DNA from 3 places in the Enterobacter roggenkampii genome. Region 2 is predicted to be linked to each of the others. Evidence: predicted binding sites of a transcription regulator. Region 2 holds the regulator's gene; each other region holds the start of a gene.
What was found. The regulator PhoB, encoded in region 2, activates phosphate uptake and scavenging genes when phosphate is short. The targets are predictions, from matches to a motif close to CTGTCATAAAACTGNCNNAT.
Positions count from the first base shown of each region.

Region 1: the regulator PhoB is predicted to act here: its motif matches at 3,366-3,385, upstream of pstS (phosphate ABC transporter substrate-binding protein PstS).
Region 3: the regulator PhoB is predicted to act here: its motif matches at 2,907-2,926, upstream of BFV67_RS05190 (PhoX family protein).

Region 1 covers NZ_CP017184.1:4,710,669-4,716,310, forward strand. The annotation lists gene glmU (bifunctional UDP-N-acetylglucosamine diphosphorylase/glucosamine-1-phosphate N-acetyltransferase GlmU) at 1-1,096, shown strand, start outside; gene glmS (glutamine--fructose-6-phosphate transaminase (isomerizing)) at 1,322-3,151, shown strand; gene pstS (phosphate ABC transporter substrate-binding protein PstS) at 3,473-4,513, shown strand; gene pstC (phosphate ABC transporter permease PstC) at 4,642-5,601, shown strand; gene pstA (phosphate ABC transporter permease PstA) at 5,601-5,642, shown strand, end outside.
Region 2 covers NZ_CP017184.1:974,060-979,701, reverse strand. The annotation lists gene brnQ (branched-chain amino acid transporter carrier protein BrnQ) at 75-1,394, opposite strand; gene phoR (phosphate regulon sensor histidine kinase PhoR) at 1,804-3,099, opposite strand; gene phoB (phosphate response regulator transcription factor PhoB) at 3,121-3,810, opposite strand; gene sbcD (exonuclease subunit SbcD) at 3,998-5,203, shown strand; gene sbcC (exonuclease subunit SbcC) at 5,200-5,642, shown strand, end outside.
Region 3 covers NZ_CP017184.1:1,122,407-1,128,048, reverse strand. The annotation lists gene pheP (phenylalanine transporter) at 1-772, opposite strand, end outside; gene BFV67_RS05190 (PhoX family protein) at 876-2,849, opposite strand; gene BFV67_RS05185 (TonB-dependent receptor) at 2,976-5,159, opposite strand; gene yahO (DUF1471 family periplasmic protein YahO) at 5,345-5,620, opposite strand.

The DNA of each region.
Region 1 (5,642 bases), 1.0 Mb from region 2:
CTTTGCGGATGACGAAGACATTTTGATGCTCTACGGCGATGTCCCGCTGATCTCCGTTGAAACGCTGACTCGCCTGCGTGAAGCCAAACCGCAGGGCGGCATCGGTTTATTAACTGTTGTGCTGGACGATCCAACCGGTTATGGCCGTATCACCCGTGAAAACGGCAACGTTACGGGCATTGTTGAGCATAAAGATGCCAGCGAGGCGCAGCGTCAGATTCAGGAGATCAACACCGGTATCCTGATTGCCAATGGTGCGGATATGAAGCGCTGGCTGTCGAAGCTCAACAACAATAACGCGCAGGGTGAATACTACATCACCGACATCATTGCGATGGCATACCAGGAAGGGCGCGAGATTGCGGCGGTCCATCCGGCGCGCATCAGCGAAACCGAAGGGGTGAATAACCGTCTGCAGCTTTCCCGTCTTGAGCGCTTTTATCAGTCCGAACAGGCCGAGAAACTCCTTCTGGCTGGAGTGATGCTGCGCGATCCGGCGCGTTTCGATCTGCGTGGCACGTTATCTCACGGGCGCGACGTTGAAATTGATACTAACGTTATCCTCGAAGGTCACGTCACGCTGGGCAACCGCGTCAAAATTGGCGCTGGCTGCGTGATCAAAAACAGCGTCATTGGTGACGACTGTGAAATCAGCCCGTACAGCGTGGTGGAAAATGCCCGTCTGGATGTGGCCTGTACCATCGGCCCGTTTGCGCGTTTGCGCCCGGGCGCTGAGCTGCTGGAAGGCTCACATGTTGGAAACTTCGTTGAGATGAAAAAAGCGCGTCTGGGTAAAGGCTCTAAAGCCGGTCATTTAACCTATCTGGGCGACGCGGAAATTGGTGACAACGTCAACATTGGCGCAGGCACAATCACCTGTAACTATGACGGCGCCAATAAGTTTAAAACCATCATCGGTGATGATGTGTTTGTCGGTTCCGACACCCAACTGGTGGCGCCTGTTACCGTGGGTAACGGCGTAACGATTGCCGCCGGGACAACCGTTACGCGCGATATCGCCGATAACGAACTGGTATTAAGCCGTGTGCCGCAGGTGCACAAGCAGGGCTGGAAACGTCCTGTGAAGAAGAAGTAACAACAAGGCGGGTGGCGCTACGCTTACCCGCCCTACGATTGAGTAGGCCTGATAAGGCGTAGCCGTCATCAGGCAAACCCGGGTGAGGAGATAAACATATATCTCCCCCCACAAGCAGTACCCATAACAATAACCCCACTCTCTACAAGGCTCGGGGCGCCCGGAAAGGGCAAATACAGGTCAGCGACAACGCAGGCATTATGCCTAAATTCGGAATCTAAAATTATGTGTGGAATTGTTGGCGCAGTTGCTCAGCGTGATATTGCTGAAATCCTTCTCGAAGGTTTACGTCGTCTGGAATACCGTGGTTACGACTCTGCCGGTCTGGCTGTTGTCGATGCAGAAGGTCATATGACCCGTCTGCGCCGTCTCGGTAAAGTGCAGATGCTGGCCCAGGCCGCGGAAGAACATCCGCTGCACGGGGGAACCGGTATTGCGCACACCCGCTGGGCGACGCACGGCGAACCGTCTGAAGGCAACGCGCACCCGCATGTGTCTGAACACATCGTGGTCGTGCACAACGGCATTATCGAAAACCACGAACCGCTGCGTGAAGCACTGAAAGCGCGCGGCTACACCTTCGTCTCTGAAACTGACACCGAAGTGATTGCTCACCTGGTGCACTGGGAACTTGAGCAGGGCGGTACGCTGCGTGATGCGGTGCTGCGCGCTATTCCTCAGCTACGCGGTGCGTACGGTACGGTGATCATGGATTCCCGCGACCCGTCCACGCTGCTGGCCGCGCGTTCCGGTAGCCCGATGGTTATCGGCCTGGGCATGGGTGAAAACTTTATCGCTTCCGATCAGCTGGCACTACTGCCGGTAACGCGTCGCTTTATCTTCCTCGAAGAGGGGGATATCGCCGAAGTGACTCGCCGCAGCGTAACCGTGTTCGATACCAAAGGCGAGCAGGTGAAACGTCAGGAGATCGAATCGAATCTGCAGTACGACGCGGGCGACAAAGGCGCTTACCGTCACTACATGCAGAAAGAGATTTACGAGCAGCCAAACGCCATCAAAAACACCCTGACCGGGCGCATCAGCCATGGTGAAGTGGATCTGAGCGAGCTGGGCGCAAACGCGAACGAACTGCTCAGCAAGGTTGAGCATATTCAGATCGTAGCCTGCGGTACCTCCTACAACTCCGGTATGGTCTCTCGCTACTGGTTTGAATCTCTGGCGGGCGTGCCGTGCGACGTGGAAATTGCCTCTGAGTTCCGCTATCGCAAATCTGCCGTGCGTCGTAACAGCCTGATGATCACCCTTTCCCAGTCAGGTGAAACGGCAGATACCCTGGCGGCGCTGCGTCTCTCTAAAGAGCTGGGTTATCTGGGTTCTCTGGCCATCTGTAACGTGCCGGGCTCATCGCTGGTGCGTGAATCCGATCTGGCGCTGATGACCAAAGCGGGTACCGAAATCGGCGTGGCCTCCACCAAGGCGTTTACCACTCAGCTGACGGTTCTGCTGATGCTGGTGGCGAAACTGGCGCGTCTGAAAGGTGAAGATGCCTCTGTTGAGCATGACATCGTTCACGGTCTGCAGGCGCTGCCGAGCCGTATTGAGCAGATGCTCTCTCAGGACAAACGCATTGAAGCTCTGGCGGAAGATTTCTCTGACAAACATCACGCCCTGTTCCTGGGCCGTGGCGATCAGTATCCGATTGCGCTGGAAGGCGCGCTGAAGCTGAAAGAGATCTCTTACATTCACGCTGAAGCCTATGCGGCAGGCGAGCTGAAACACGGTCCGTTGGCGCTGATTGACGCGGATATGCCGGTTATCGTCGTGGCACCGAACAACGAACTGCTGGAAAAACTGAAGTCCAACATCGAAGAAGTCCGCGCCCGTGGCGGCGTGCTGTACGTCTTTGCTGATAAAGATGCCGGTTTCGCCAGCAGCGACAACATGCACATCATCGAGATGCCGCATGTGGAAGAGGTGATTGCGCCGATCTTCTACACCGTTCCGCTGCAGCTGCTGGCCTATCACGTGGCGCTGATCAAAGGCACCGACGTCGACCAGCCGCGTAACCTGGCGAAATCGGTCACTGTAGAATAAACCCTTCAGGCTCCACCTTCGGGTGGAGCTTTTTTATCCTGCCTGGTTTGTTTTTCATCAATCCTTTCTCATTTTTAATAATGACAATTTGTCATCTTCAGCTACTTTTTTCAGTGTCACATAAAGAAAATATTTCTGAAAACAACCTGTCATAAAAGTGGCTAACTAGATGAAAATTAAGCTTTTTTTTGTTTAATTTTAAGTTAAATTTTCTTTGTCATAAAACTGTCATAATTCGTACATTTATCTGTCACCTGTTTGTCCTATTTTGCTCATCGTAGCCACTAAACAACGATTTACGAAAATCTTGCAGGAGACATTATGAAAGTTATGCGTACCACTGTCGCAACTGTTGTCGCCGCGACCTTATCTCTGAGCGCGTTCTCTGTATTTGCAGAAGCAAGCCTGACTGGCGCTGGTGCAACCTTCCCTGCGCCGGTGTATGCCAAATGGGCGGATACCTACCAGAAAGAAACCGGTAACAAGGTTAACTATCAGGGTATCGGCTCCTCCGGTGGCGTAAAACAAATTACCGCGAACACGGTTGATTTCGGCGCATCAGATGCTCCGCTGTCTGATGACAAACTGGCTCAGGAAGGCCTGTTCCAGTTCCCTACCGTGATCGGTGGCGTGGTTCTGGCGATCAACCTGCCGGGCGTGAAGTCGGGCGAGCTGGTGCTGGACGGCAAAACCCTGGGTGACATCTACCTGGGCAAAATCAAAAAATGGGATGACGAAGCGATCGCCAAACTCAACCCAGGCCTGAAGCTGCCTTCTCAGAACATCGCCGTGGTTCGCCGCGCGGATGGTTCTGGTACCTCTTTCGTGTTCACCAGCTACCTGGCGAAAGTGAACGAAGAGTGGAAATCTAAAGTCGGCTCCGGCTCTACCGTTAACTGGCCTACCGGTCTGGGCGGTAAAGGTAATGACGGTATCGCCGCGTTCGTACAGCGTCTGCCTGGCTCCATCGGCTACGTAGAGTATGCGTACGCGAAGCAGAACAACCTGTCCTACACCAAACTGGTGTCTGCCGACGGCAAACCGGTTAGCCCGACCGAAGAGAACTTTGCTAACGCCGCCAAAGGCGCTGACTGGAGCAAATCCTTCGCGCAGGATCTGACTAACCAGAAGGGCGAAGGAGCGTGGCCAATCACCTCTACCACCTTCATCCTGGTGCACAAAGAGCAGAAGAAACCTGAACAGGGCGCTGAAGTGCTGAAATTCTTCGACTGGGCATACAAAAACGGCGGCAAACAGGCTAACGCTCTGGATTACGCCACCCTGCCAGACAACGTGGTTGAGCAGATTCGCGCTGCATGGAAAACCAACGTGAAAGACAGCAGCGGTAAAGCGCTGTACTAACAGGATATATTTAACGAAGATGGCGGGTGGCGCTGCGCTTACCCGCCCTACGGTTTACTCTGTAGGCCCGGTAAGCGTCAGCGCCACCGGGCATATTCGTAAAAACGTCTCAAACAGAAGAGTAATTTATGGCTGCAACCAAGCCTGCATTTAACCCTCCGGGTAAAAAAGGTGACATGATTTTCAGCGCGCTGGTCAAACTGGCTGCGCTGATTGTGCTATTGCTGCTGGGCGGCATTATCGTGTCTCTGATTTTCTCCTCCTGGCCGAGCATCCAGAAATTCGGTTTCTCCTTCCTGTGGAGTAAAGAGTGGGATGCGCCGAACGATATCTACGGTGCACTGGTGCCGATTTACGGCACGCTGGTGACCTCGTTCATCGCCCTGCTGATTGCGGTTCCGGTAAGTTTCGGTATCGCCCTGTTCCTGACGGAGCTGGCGCCGGGCTGGCTGCGTCGCCCATTGGGTATCGCCATCGAACTGCTGGCGGCCATCCCAAGTATCGTCTACGGCATGTGGGGCCTGTTTATCTTTGCGCCGCTGTTCGCCACGTACTTCCAGGAACCGGTGGGTAACGTCCTCTCTGCCATTCCGTTTGTGGGGGCCCTGTTCTCCGGCCCGGCTTTCGGTATCGGCATTCTGGCGGCGGGTGTGATCCTCGCCATCATGATTATTCCGTACATTGCGGCGGTGATGCGCGATGTGTTCGAACAAACGCCGGTGATGATGAAAGAGTCGGCCTACGGTATCGGCTGCACCACCTGGGAAGTGATCTGGCGCATCGTCCTTCCGTTCACCAAAAATGGGGTGATCGGGGGCGTGATGCTGGGCTTAGGTCGTGCGCTGGGTGAAACCATGGCGGTTACCTTTATCATCGGTAACACCTACCAGCTCGACAGCGCGTCGCTTTATATGCCGGGTAACAGTATTACCTCTGCACTGGCGAATGAGTTTGCGGAAGCGGAATCGGGTCTGCACGTCGCGGCGCTGATGGAGCTGGGTCTGATTCTGTTCGTTATTACCTTCATTGTTCTGGCGATTTCCAAGCTGATGATTATGCGTCTCGCTAAAAATGAGGGAGCACGCTAATGGCCACTCTCGAAATGCAAGCTACTGCTGAACTGGCGGAA
Region 2 (5,642 bases):
TTGCCATTCAACACGAAAAAAACAAAAAACCACGGGGCCTTAAGCCCCGTGGTTAAACAGTTTGTTGCCGTTGATTAATGGGCGTTCGATGCGACCTGACGCCCTGCAGCACGATCCCAGATAACCGCCAGAACCAGTGCAACAACGGTAGGCATCAGCCAGGCCAGACCCTGCTCGGACAGCGGCAGACGCTGTGTCCAGGCTGGCAGAATTTCAGCGAACGCTGATGCTTTAATCCCGTCAAGGATACCAAAAATCAGGCTGATAAACATGGCTGGCGCAATAATTCGTGAGGAGTTGTTCCACCACGGGCGGGTGAAGCTCAGCACCACCAGCACGATGCACGGCGGATAGATCGCCGTCAGTACCGGAATAGAGACCTGAATCAGGTGGCTCAGACCGAGGTTGGATACCGCCATGGAGAAGATACCAAGGATAAACACCAGGGTGCGGTAAGAGAGCGGCAGGTACTGCGCAAAGAACTCAGCACAGGCGCAGGTCAGGCCAACCGCGGTAACCAGGCAGGCCAGGAAGATGAGCGCCGCCAGCAGCATACTGCCTGCACCACCGAAGGTGTGCTGGACATAGGCGTGCAGGATAGCCGCACCGTTGGCGTTCTGGTCGACCAGCATCGCGCTATCGGAGCCCAGGCGGAACAGAGCCAGATACAGCAGCGTCAGGCCTACACCGGCCATCAGGCCAGCCCAGATGGTGTAGCGGGTCAGCAGACGCGCTTCGGTCACACCGCGGGAACGCGCGGCGTTAACGATAACGATACCAAACACCATCGCGCCCAGCGTATCCATCGTCAGGTAGCCGTTCACAAAGCCGTTAGAGAACGCGGCGTTTTTATAGGCGTCCATCGCGTCGCTAATCGGGCCTGCAGGCCAGACGATAGCCGCCACCGCCAGAACAATCAGCGCCACAATTTTCAGCGGAGCCAGGAAGTTACCCACGGTATCCAGCAGCTTGCCCGGATAGAGGGAAACCAGAATCACGATAGCGAAGTAGATCAGGCTGTAGATGAACAGCGGCATCGCGCCGTCACCGGTCAGCGGAGCAATACCCACTTCAAAGGAAACGGTCGCGGTACGCGGGGTGGCAAACAGCGGACCCACGGCCAGATAGCATACGGTTGCCAGCAGAACGCCCGCCACTTTGCCAATCGGGGTGCTGAGGCTATCCACACCGCCGCCGACTTTCGCCAGCGCGATGACGGTCAGCACCGGCAGACCCACGGCAGTAATCAGGAAACCAAACGCGGCGGTCCAGACGTGTTCACCCGCCTGTAAGCCAACCATTGGAGGGAAAATGATGTTGCCTGCGCCAACGAACAGCGCAAATGTCATAAAGCCCAGCGCGATGATGTCACGCGATTTTAAGTGATGGGTCATAAAACCTTACTGCCTGTGGATGTGGTGTTGAAAACATTGAGATTTTCGCTGCCCCTGACGGGACGATACAGCCGAAAATTTGCTCAATTTTAGCGGGATATGCTCCCGTCCTGGCGTGGAGAAGAATAGTTTTTCGATTTACCACGCAAATACAGTCGGTCTGACAGTATCTGGGGGGCAATTTAAACGCTTATAACGTTTAAAGGCAAGGTGGGATCGTAAAACCAGAACAATATGCCAGCATGAAAATACACTCCAGCACAATACGCTAATTATAAGAAAAACCCATGGCTAATCATGCGAACAAAAAACAGCCAGCCGTATAAAATTCACACGCGTTTCGCTTGACTGCAAAGCAAACGGGCCAGCGATGGCTGACCCGTGGAAAGGTAAAATGACACACCTGCCGTCAGGCGATCTTTTTGGCAATTAATCGTTCCGGGATCACGAAGCTGAAGCGGGTTCCTTTACCCAGGGTACTCTGAATATCGAGACGGCTTTCATGGTGATTCACCGCGTGTTTCACAATCGCCAGCCCCAGGCCGCTTCCGCCCGTCTGCCGCGATCGCGCTTTATCCACGCGATAGAAGCGCTCGGTCAGACGCGGAATATGCTCCGGCGCGATCCCCGGCCCGTTGTCCTCCACGCTAAACTCGGCCCCCGTTGGGATATGCTGCCAGCGCACCACGATCTCCGTTCCTTCCGGCGTATGGTTTACCGCGTTATACACCAGGTTTGAGATAGCGCTACGCAGTTCATCTTCGCTGCCCAGCACCTTAAGCGTGTTGTCGACCTCAAAGGTCAGGTGATGCTTTTTGTGGCTTAACGTCTGCGCTTCACGCTCCACGACCCGCAGCATCATCGGCACATCGATGGTGTCATTCAGCGCGAGCGTGGGTGCCGCTTCAATCTTCGAGAGCGTCAGCAGCTGCTTCACCAGGCCTTCCATCCGGTGCGTTTGCTCGCGCATGGTGTGCAGCGCTTTTTCACGCGGCGCACCTTCCAGCGTTTGCTCCTGCATCATCTCCAGGTAGCCTTGAAGCACGGTCAGCGGGGTACGCAATTCGTGACTGACGTTGGCGAAGAAGTTGCGGCGCGCCCCTTCCAGCTGGTGCATCTGGGTGACATCGCGCGCCACCATCAGCCACTGCTTATCGCTGTAGGGCATCACGCGGATCTCCAGATGGCGACCGTTATTGAGCTTGAGATTGTGCGGACGGGTAAAATCACGCTTTTTCAGGTACAGCGTAAACTCGGGATAACGCAGAAGGTTGAGGATATTCTGGCCATTATCGTCCGGCCAGCGCAGGCCCAGCAGCTGCTGCGCCAGGCCGTTACACCAGAAGATCGTCCCTTCTTCGGTGGTCAGAATGACCGCATCCGGTAGCGACTCCGCACCGCTGCGAAAACGCTTAATCAGGCTTCCCAGCTCGCGGCGGCGCTTTTTATTTCGCATCTGCATCTGGTGCAGACCGTACAGCAGCGGCTCCCAGCTGCCGCTTCCGGGCGGCGGCGTCATGCTTCGGTCAACCCACAGCCACCAGGAGAGGCGCAGCAGGTTCCAGAAATGCCAGATCAGCAGCCCGGTGACCGACGCCAGCAGAAACCACGGCAGATGTCCAAGAAAGGCCCCCAGAATGAAGGCCGGAATACAGCATAAGATCAGTTCAAAGACGAGCCTTTTCCATGACAGACGTTCCAGCACGCGTCACACTCCTGTCATTGTTCAGAAACGGGTAGAAAAACGATAACCCGTGCCGCGGACCGTCTGCACCATGCGATCGTGGCCGCTCAGTTCCAGCGCTTTTCGCAGGCGGCGGATATGTACGTCAACCGTCCGGTCTTCGACATACACGTTAGTTCCCCAGACGTTATTCAGCAACTGCTCGCGGCTGTACACGCGTTCCGGGTGGGTCATAAAGAAGTGCAGAAGTTTAAATTCGGTAGGCCCCATGTCGAGGGGATTTTCACCGGTCATCACGCGGTGAGAAGTCGGATCAAGGCTCAGCCCCTGCATCTCAATCACCTCTTCCACCGCCATCGGCGAAATACGGCGCATCACGGCTTTAATGCGGGCCACCAGCTCTTTGGGGGAGAACGGTTTGGTAATGTAATCGTCCGCGCCGGTCTCCAGACCGCGCACACGATCCTCTTCTTCTCCGCGCGCCGTAAGCATCACAACCGGGATGTCGCGGGTCAGCGCTTCACGCTTCAGGTGTTTGATAAACTGCAGTCCGGAGCCGCCGGGCAGCATCCAGTCCAGCAGAATCAGATCGGGCCAGGGTTCATTCAGCTGGTTCACTGCGCTGTCATAATCTTCCGCTTCAACCGGCTGGAAGCCGTTTTGCTCGAGCACGAAGCACACCATTTCACGAATTGGAGCTTCATCTTCTACGACCAGAATACGTCTCGCCATACTTTGCCCTGTCTTATCTTATTTACGTTACAAGTTTGTAATTCGGCGCCATTATGCGTCAGATTTATGACAGATTTATGAAAAACAGTACCACTATAAATGGCAAACTGTTGTTTTATTACAGCGGTTATTTTCCCTTCTCTGAACGTTTATAATCCTGCTTTCTCTTTTTTGCCACGGATCAGCTATGCGCATACTTCACACCTCGGACTGGCATCTGGGTCAAAATTTTTACAGCAAAAGCCGTGCGGCTGAACATGAAGCGTTCCTGAACTGGCTGCTGGAAACGGCCCGGACGCATGAGGTGGACGCGATTATCGTGGCGGGAGATATTTTTGATACCGGCTCGCCGCCGAGCTATGCGCGTGAGCTGTACAACCGCTTCGTGGTGAATCTGCAGCAAACCGGCTGTCATCTGGTGATTGTCGCCGGCAACCATGATTCCGTCGCGACGCTTAACGAATCCCGCGACATCCTGGCGTTTCTCAATACCACCGTCGTCGCCAGCGCCGGGCACGCCCCGCAGATCCTGAAAAAGCGCGACGGGTCGCCCGGGGCGGTACTGTGTCCGATTCCCTTTTTGCGTCCGCGCGACATCGTGCAAAGCCAGGCGGGGCTGTCGGGCGCGGAAAAGCAGCAGCATTTGTTACAGGCGATCGCCGACTATTACCGCCAGCAGCACGCCGAAGCCTGTGCCCTGCGCGGTGACCAGCCGATTCCGGTGATTGCGACCGGGCACCTCACCACCGTCGGGGCCAGTAAAAGTGACGCCGTGCGTGACATCTATATCGGCACGCTGGATGCCTTTCCGGCGCAGCACTTCCCGCCAGCCGACTACATTGCGCTCGGACACATCCACCGGGCGCAGATCGTCGGCGGCTGCGAGCACATCCGCTACTGCGGCTCGCCCCTTTCGCTCAGCTTTGACGAAACGGGCAAAGCCAAATCCGTACATCTGGTGACCTTCTCCGACGGAAAACTCAGCGCCGTCGACACGCTGGAGGTGCCCGTTACCCAGCCACTGGCGGTGCTGAAAGGCGATCTCGATGCCATCACCGCCCAGCTGGAGCAGTGGCGCGGCGTCGAGCAAGATCCCCCCATCTGGCTGGACATCGAAATCACCACCGACGACTACCTGCACGATATGCAGCGGAAAATCCAGGCGCTGACCGAAGACCTGCCGGTAGAGGTCTTGCTGGTGCGCCGCAGCCGCGAGCAGCGCGAGAAAATTCTGCTAAGCGCTCAACGCGAAACGCTCAGTGAACTGGGGGTCGAAGAGGTATTTGAACGCAGGCTCTCACAGGAGGAGATTGACGATGCGAAGCGCGCAAGGCTCAGCGAACTGTTCAGCCATACCCTGCATGCGCTCAATGATGAGGAAGAAAACGCATGAAAATTCTGAGCCTGCGCCTGAAAAATCTCAACTCCCTCAAGGGCGAGTGGAAAATTGACTTTACCGCTGAGCCGTTTGCCAGCAACGGGCTGTTTGCCATCACCGGCGCAACCGGGGCAGGTAAAACCACCCTGCTCGACGCCATCTGTCTGGCGCTTTATCACGAAACGCCGCGCCTGAATAAAGTCTCCCAGGCGCAAAATGACCTGATGACCCGCGACACCGCCGAATGTCTGGCGGAAGTGGAGTTCGAGGTAAAAGGCACCGCCTATCGCGCCTTCTGGAGCCAGAACCGGGCGCGCAACCAGCCGGACGGTAACCTGCAGGCGCCGCGCGTGGAGCTGGCGCGCTGCGAAGATGGCAAAATTCTGGCCGACAAAGTGACGGATAAGCTGGAGCAAACCGCCGCGCTCACCGGGCTGGACTACGGGCGCTTTAC
Region 3 (5,642 bases), 150 kb from region 2:
GGATACGGTACACCACCTGGTTAACCGCTTTCGGAATGCTTTTGTGCGGGTCGCGCGCTTCCGCGGCGGTGATGCCAATCAGCTCCAGCCCGCCGAAGGAGAACATGATCACTGCCAGCGAGAGGATCAGCCCTTTCCAGCCGGTCGCCAGGAAGCCGCCGTGCTGCCAGAGGTTATCGATCGTGGCGCGCTCGCCGCCGTGGCCGGAGAACAGCAGCCACAGGCCAAAGCCGATCATGCCGATAATTGCCAGCACCTTGATCAGCGCAAACCAGAACTCGGTTTCACCATACAGGCGCACGTTGACGAGGTTAACGGCGTTAATGATGATGAAGAAGGCCGCCGCCCAGATCCACGTCGGGACATCCGGCAGCCAGTACTGCATATAGATGCCTGCGGCGGTCAGCTCCGCCATCCCGACCAGCACGAACATCACCCAGTAGTTCCAGCCGGAGAGGAAGCCTGCGAACGGGCCCCAGTATTTATAGGCAAAATGCGCGAAGGAGCCTGACACCGGCTCTTCAACGACCATCTCGCCAAGCTGGCGCATGATCAGGAAGGCGATAATCCCGGCGATACCGTAACCCAGCAGCACCGCCGGACCGGCCATCTGAATAGCGGGGCCGATGCCGAGAAAGAGCCCGGTACCGATTGCGCCGCCAAGGGCAATTAACTGAATATGTCGATTTTGCAAACCACGTTGCAGCGTCGGATTCTGATCCGACGAGGCTTCAGCGCTACCATGGCCTGAAGCGGATGACGCGTCTTTCACGTCCTACCCCTGTCTCTTTTTTAGAAGGGGCACGTTTTAACACTTCATGCTGGCGGTAGCAAGTTTAACGCCGGGAGCACGGCATGCCCCCGGCGATGCAAGGTTATGAGCCGATGATCCCGCCGTCCGCTTTGACGATGACCACCGTTGAGGAACGCGGGCGTCCGTTCGGGTTCACGTCTGGCCAGTTGGAAACAGCGCGAGGGTTAGCAGGGTCGGTGATATCATCCCCGCCCTCCCCCGGATGCTGAATGTTGATGAACAGCGTCCGGTTATCCGGCGTAAACGCAATCCCGGTAATTTCACACCCGCGCGGTCCGGTCAGGAAACGGCGGTACTCGTTGGTGCCCGGAATGGTGGCCACCATCTGGTTATTGCCCATCCCCTCGTAGGCTTTCTTATTGATGGTGCTGGAAGAGACGTCGGTCTGGATCCACAGCACGCCCTGATGATCGAACGACAGGCCATCGGGGCTGCCGAAAGCCGCCCCCTGCATGGAACCTTTAGCCTTTGGATCGTCGCTGTCGGTCCGCCCGCCCATCACCAGAATATCCCACTTAAAGCGAGCGGCAGCAGGATCGGCCCCCTCTTCGTGCCAGTGCATAATATGACCAAACACGTTATTAGCGCGCGGGTTGGCGGCATCAACCGGTGCCTTACCCTCCTTCCCGCGATCGCTGTTGTTGGTGAGCGTACAGTAGACGCTGCCGCTGGCGTGCGGGTCGACCGCTATCCACTCGGGGCGATCCATCTTCGTTGCCCCCACCGCGTCTGCCGCCAGGCGGGTTTTAATCAGCAGATCGCCCTGGTTTTCAAACCCGCTGCTCTTATCCAGACCATTTTGCCCGAAGATCAGCGGCAGCCAGTCGCCGCTCCCGTCTTCGTTGAAGCGGGCAACGTACAGCGTGCCGGACGTCAGCAGCTGCATATTGGCTTCACGGTTAGCGGGATCGTATTTTTTGTCCGAGACAAACTTATAGATGTACTCGAACTTCTGGTCGTCCCCCATATAGACCACCACGCGGCTATCGGCGGCAAGCGTGACGGCCGCCCCCTCATGCTTGAAGCGGCCCAGGGCGGTGTGCTTGCGCGGCGTGGAGGTCGGGTTGTAGGGATCGATCTCCACGACCCAGCCGAAGCGGTTAGGTTCGTTAGGAGTTTTATCAACGCTGAACCGCTCGTCCACCTCGTTCCAGCGGTAGGATTCATCGCTGTCGCTGATCCCGTAGCGTTTTTCCAGCGGGTTGAGATCGGTTTTTTTGACAAAAATATCCGACCAGTTTTCCTCGCAGGTGAGATAGGTGCCCCATGGCGTATGGCCGTTGGCGCAGTTCTGCATGGTGCCCAGCACGCGCTCCCCCTGCGGGTCGGCGGCGGTTTTCATTAAGTCCTGATGCCGCGCCGGGCCGGTAAGCTGCATCGGCGTATTGACGGTAATGCGGCGGGCATACGAAGACGGGCGAACCACCTGCCAGTCGCTGCCCGATTTTTTCACTTCCACCACCGACACGCCCATCGCGTTCTGCCCCTTGCGGGCCTTGTCGAGGCTCCAGTTCGCCGTACCGTCGGTAAACAGCATCCCGTTGTCGATGTATTCATGGTTCATTGCCAGCAGGCCATGCTCCGGGTTTTGCTCCCCCTGCGGCAGGCTAAACCACGCCATGCCGTCGTGGTGCATGCCCGCCTGCGCAGCCTGTTCGTCTGCGGTGTTGCTGGCATCCGGCTTAAAGGCCGGCATGTTGTTTTTGAGCCCCGTCGGATCCCCCCAGCGATAAAACGGGCGGGCGATATAGCCTTCCGGCACCCTCACCGTATCTTCCGTGGAGACGTCGATGCTGGTAAAGCCCAGGGAAACCGCTTTTGCCAGTGCAGAAGGCTTTGATACCGCGGCAATCGCATTTTCGGGTTTGATCAGAAAGGGGAATGAAACGGCAGCGCCCGCCACGGCGCCCATCTGGAGAAAACGACGGCGGGAGAGGAACACCTCTGCCACCTCGGAGAATACCGGGTTCGCGCTGCGGTTAGCGATGTCGTCGCGATGTTCTTTTTTAAAAACGGATTTGAGGGGTCTGCCCATAGCGGCTTCCTGTCATTGGCCAAGAGGTAAGGAGTCGGCGACCAGTCTAAGAAGCTTTTATTACAATTTTATAACACAACGGCGGAGGTGTGGGGCGTCCCTGCCCCGGATAACGAGGTGGAACGCTTAGAACTCGTAGCCAACCGAGACCTTAAAGGTACGCGGCTCGCCCTGCGTGATGTAGGTGCCGGAATCGTCCACGCTGGCCCAGTAGTTTTCATTGGTCACGTTGTCGATGCCCGCGCGCACCGTCATCTGGTTTGCATTGTGGTTCACCGCGAAGCGATAGCGCATCCCCAGATCCAGCGTGGTGTAGCTGTCGATCTTTTTGGTGTTGGCAAGATCGGCGTACTGCGCGCCAGAGTGGTTGACGCGGGCGGTCGCCGTCAGGCCATCAATCGGCTTGATGTCATACTCTGCCCCCAGCACGGCGTAGACGTTCGGGACACCAATGGCATCGTTGCCCTGATTTACGCCGTTTTTGGTTTTGGTCAGCTCCGCCTGCAGCCAGGTGGCGCTGGCGTTGAGGCGCATCCCGAGCATCGGCTCGCCGAAGACGTTTAGCTCCACGCCGCGGTTACGCTGCTCGGCATCCAGGCCATAGTGATTGTTAGCATCGAGGATCGCCGACGGCATCTTGATCTCAAACAGCGCAAGCGATCCGCCCACGCGGCCAAAGTCCGCCTTCACGCCCACTTCGTTCTGCTTAGAGTGAACAATGCCGGTGCTCTGGCCGTAGTTGGTGGCGGTGTTAGGTGCGGTTTTGCCCGGCTGCAGCGCTTCGGTGTGGTTGGCGTAGAGGGAAATTTCCTCCCACGGCTTGTAGACCACGCCGTAGGTTGGCATCCAGCGGCTGCCGTCGAAACCGTCTGCCGCGTTTTCCGCACCGGTAACTTTGTTATACCCGCGAACGACCACCTTCTGATGGCGCGCGCCTGCGGTGAACAGCAGCTTGTCGTCAAGCACGCCCAGGGTATCGCTCAGCAGCCAGCCCTGGGTGCGGGTGCGCCCGCTGGTCAGCGGATCGCTGTATTTGCCGCCGGAGCCGTTGAAGTTAGTGCTGTCCGGCATATCGACGCCGGTGTTGTGGTAGATGTTGGTGGTCGGGTTATCCTTCGTCGCCGACATTTTCCACGCGATCTTTTCATTTTTGGTCATCGCAGAATAGCCAACGTTGACCTTGTGCGAGACGAAGCCGGTATTGAAATTACCGCGAATGCCCGCCATGCCGCTGACGGAATCGCTGATGCGGTTGGTATCAAGGCGGCTGACCGTTGCTTTACCGCTTTTATCCAGCAGCTTCGGCGCGCTGTAGATCCCTTCCTCGTGCGCGTGCTGCGCGCCCAGGCCGGTATAGGCGGTCCAGCCGTCGGTGATGTCGTACTCGCTGCGCCACATCCCAAATTCGTTTTCGATGTTGCTGTAGGCCCACTTCTGCGAGAAGTTGCGATCGTTTTTCGGCGGCTTGGGCACGAAATCCACCGCCGAAATATTGACGCTGGTCGGGCTGCCGTGGAAGGTTTTCTTCTGATAACCCAGATCCAGCGAGGTGCGGAAACGGTCGCCTTTGTAATCCAGACCGGTGGAGAGCAGCGTGGTGCGGCGGCGGTCGTTCGGTATGCCGGTTTCCCCTTCGCGGTGGACCAGGTTCACCCGCGCGCCAAACTGGTCGCTGTCGCCGTAGCGACGGCCCGCATCCAGCGTGGTGCCAATCTGGGAGTCCGAGGTGTAGTCGACGCCCACTTTCGCCTGCGGGAGTTCGCCCGCGTGTTTTGGCTCAAGGTTGATCATCCCGCCCACGCCCGAGCTCGCCGCGCCGTTCATCAGGGCGTTTGCCCCTTTGAAGATCTCAATGCGCTCAACCATCTGCGTATCCACCACCTGACGCGGCAGCACGCCGGACAGTCCGCCAAAGGTCATGTCGTCGCCGTCGAACTTCAGGCCACGGATGCGGTAGGTTTCCGCGCTGTTGCCGTACCCCTGAACGAACTGTACGCCCGCGTCGTTGGCGACCACATCAGCAATGGTTTTCGCCTGCTGATCTTCCACCAGCTTCGAGGTATAGCTGATGATGTTGAACGGCACGTCCATGGCGTTCTGCTGACCGAGCATCCCCATACGCCCGCCGTTCGCCACCTGTCCGTCAAGGAAGGCCGGTACCAGCTGGTCCCCACCGGGTTTGAAATCGCTGACCGGTGCAGAGTGCACAACGAGGGTATCTTCTTTTTGATCGTCCGCCGCGAAGGCGGAATGCGTTACCGCGCCAACGGCGAGCGCCAGCAGCGTTTTGTGTATTCTGGTGTTGTTCATCGTTAACTCATTTGAAAGTGCGCGCAAAAATAGCCCGTTGTCAGGCCTTAGAATGTATTGATAGCAATGCAAATGAGAACTATACGCATTATCCGTGCGTTAGCAAGCGTAACCGCGAACAACAGGAAGAGGTGGGGAGACAGGATGAGGAACAACCACCCCAAAATGGGGTGGCTGCAGTGACGTTATTTTTTCTTGTAGATATTAGCCGTACCGTGAATTTTATTGTTGGTGTTCCCTGAGGTGAGCACCAGAACATCCGCGCCTTGCTTATCGGCTTTCTCAATCAGTTCTTTTTTTGCATCATCAACCGATACTTCATTTGAGGTGCTTACCGTACCGATTTTTTGATACTGAGACTCGACTTTCTTGAACTCATTTTTAGTCAGCAGTTGGGCAGCAAAAGCATTGGTCGTAAACAGTAACGCCGTTCCCAACAAAATAGCAGTCGTCTTTTTCATAACCTTTTTCCTTGAGATTAAT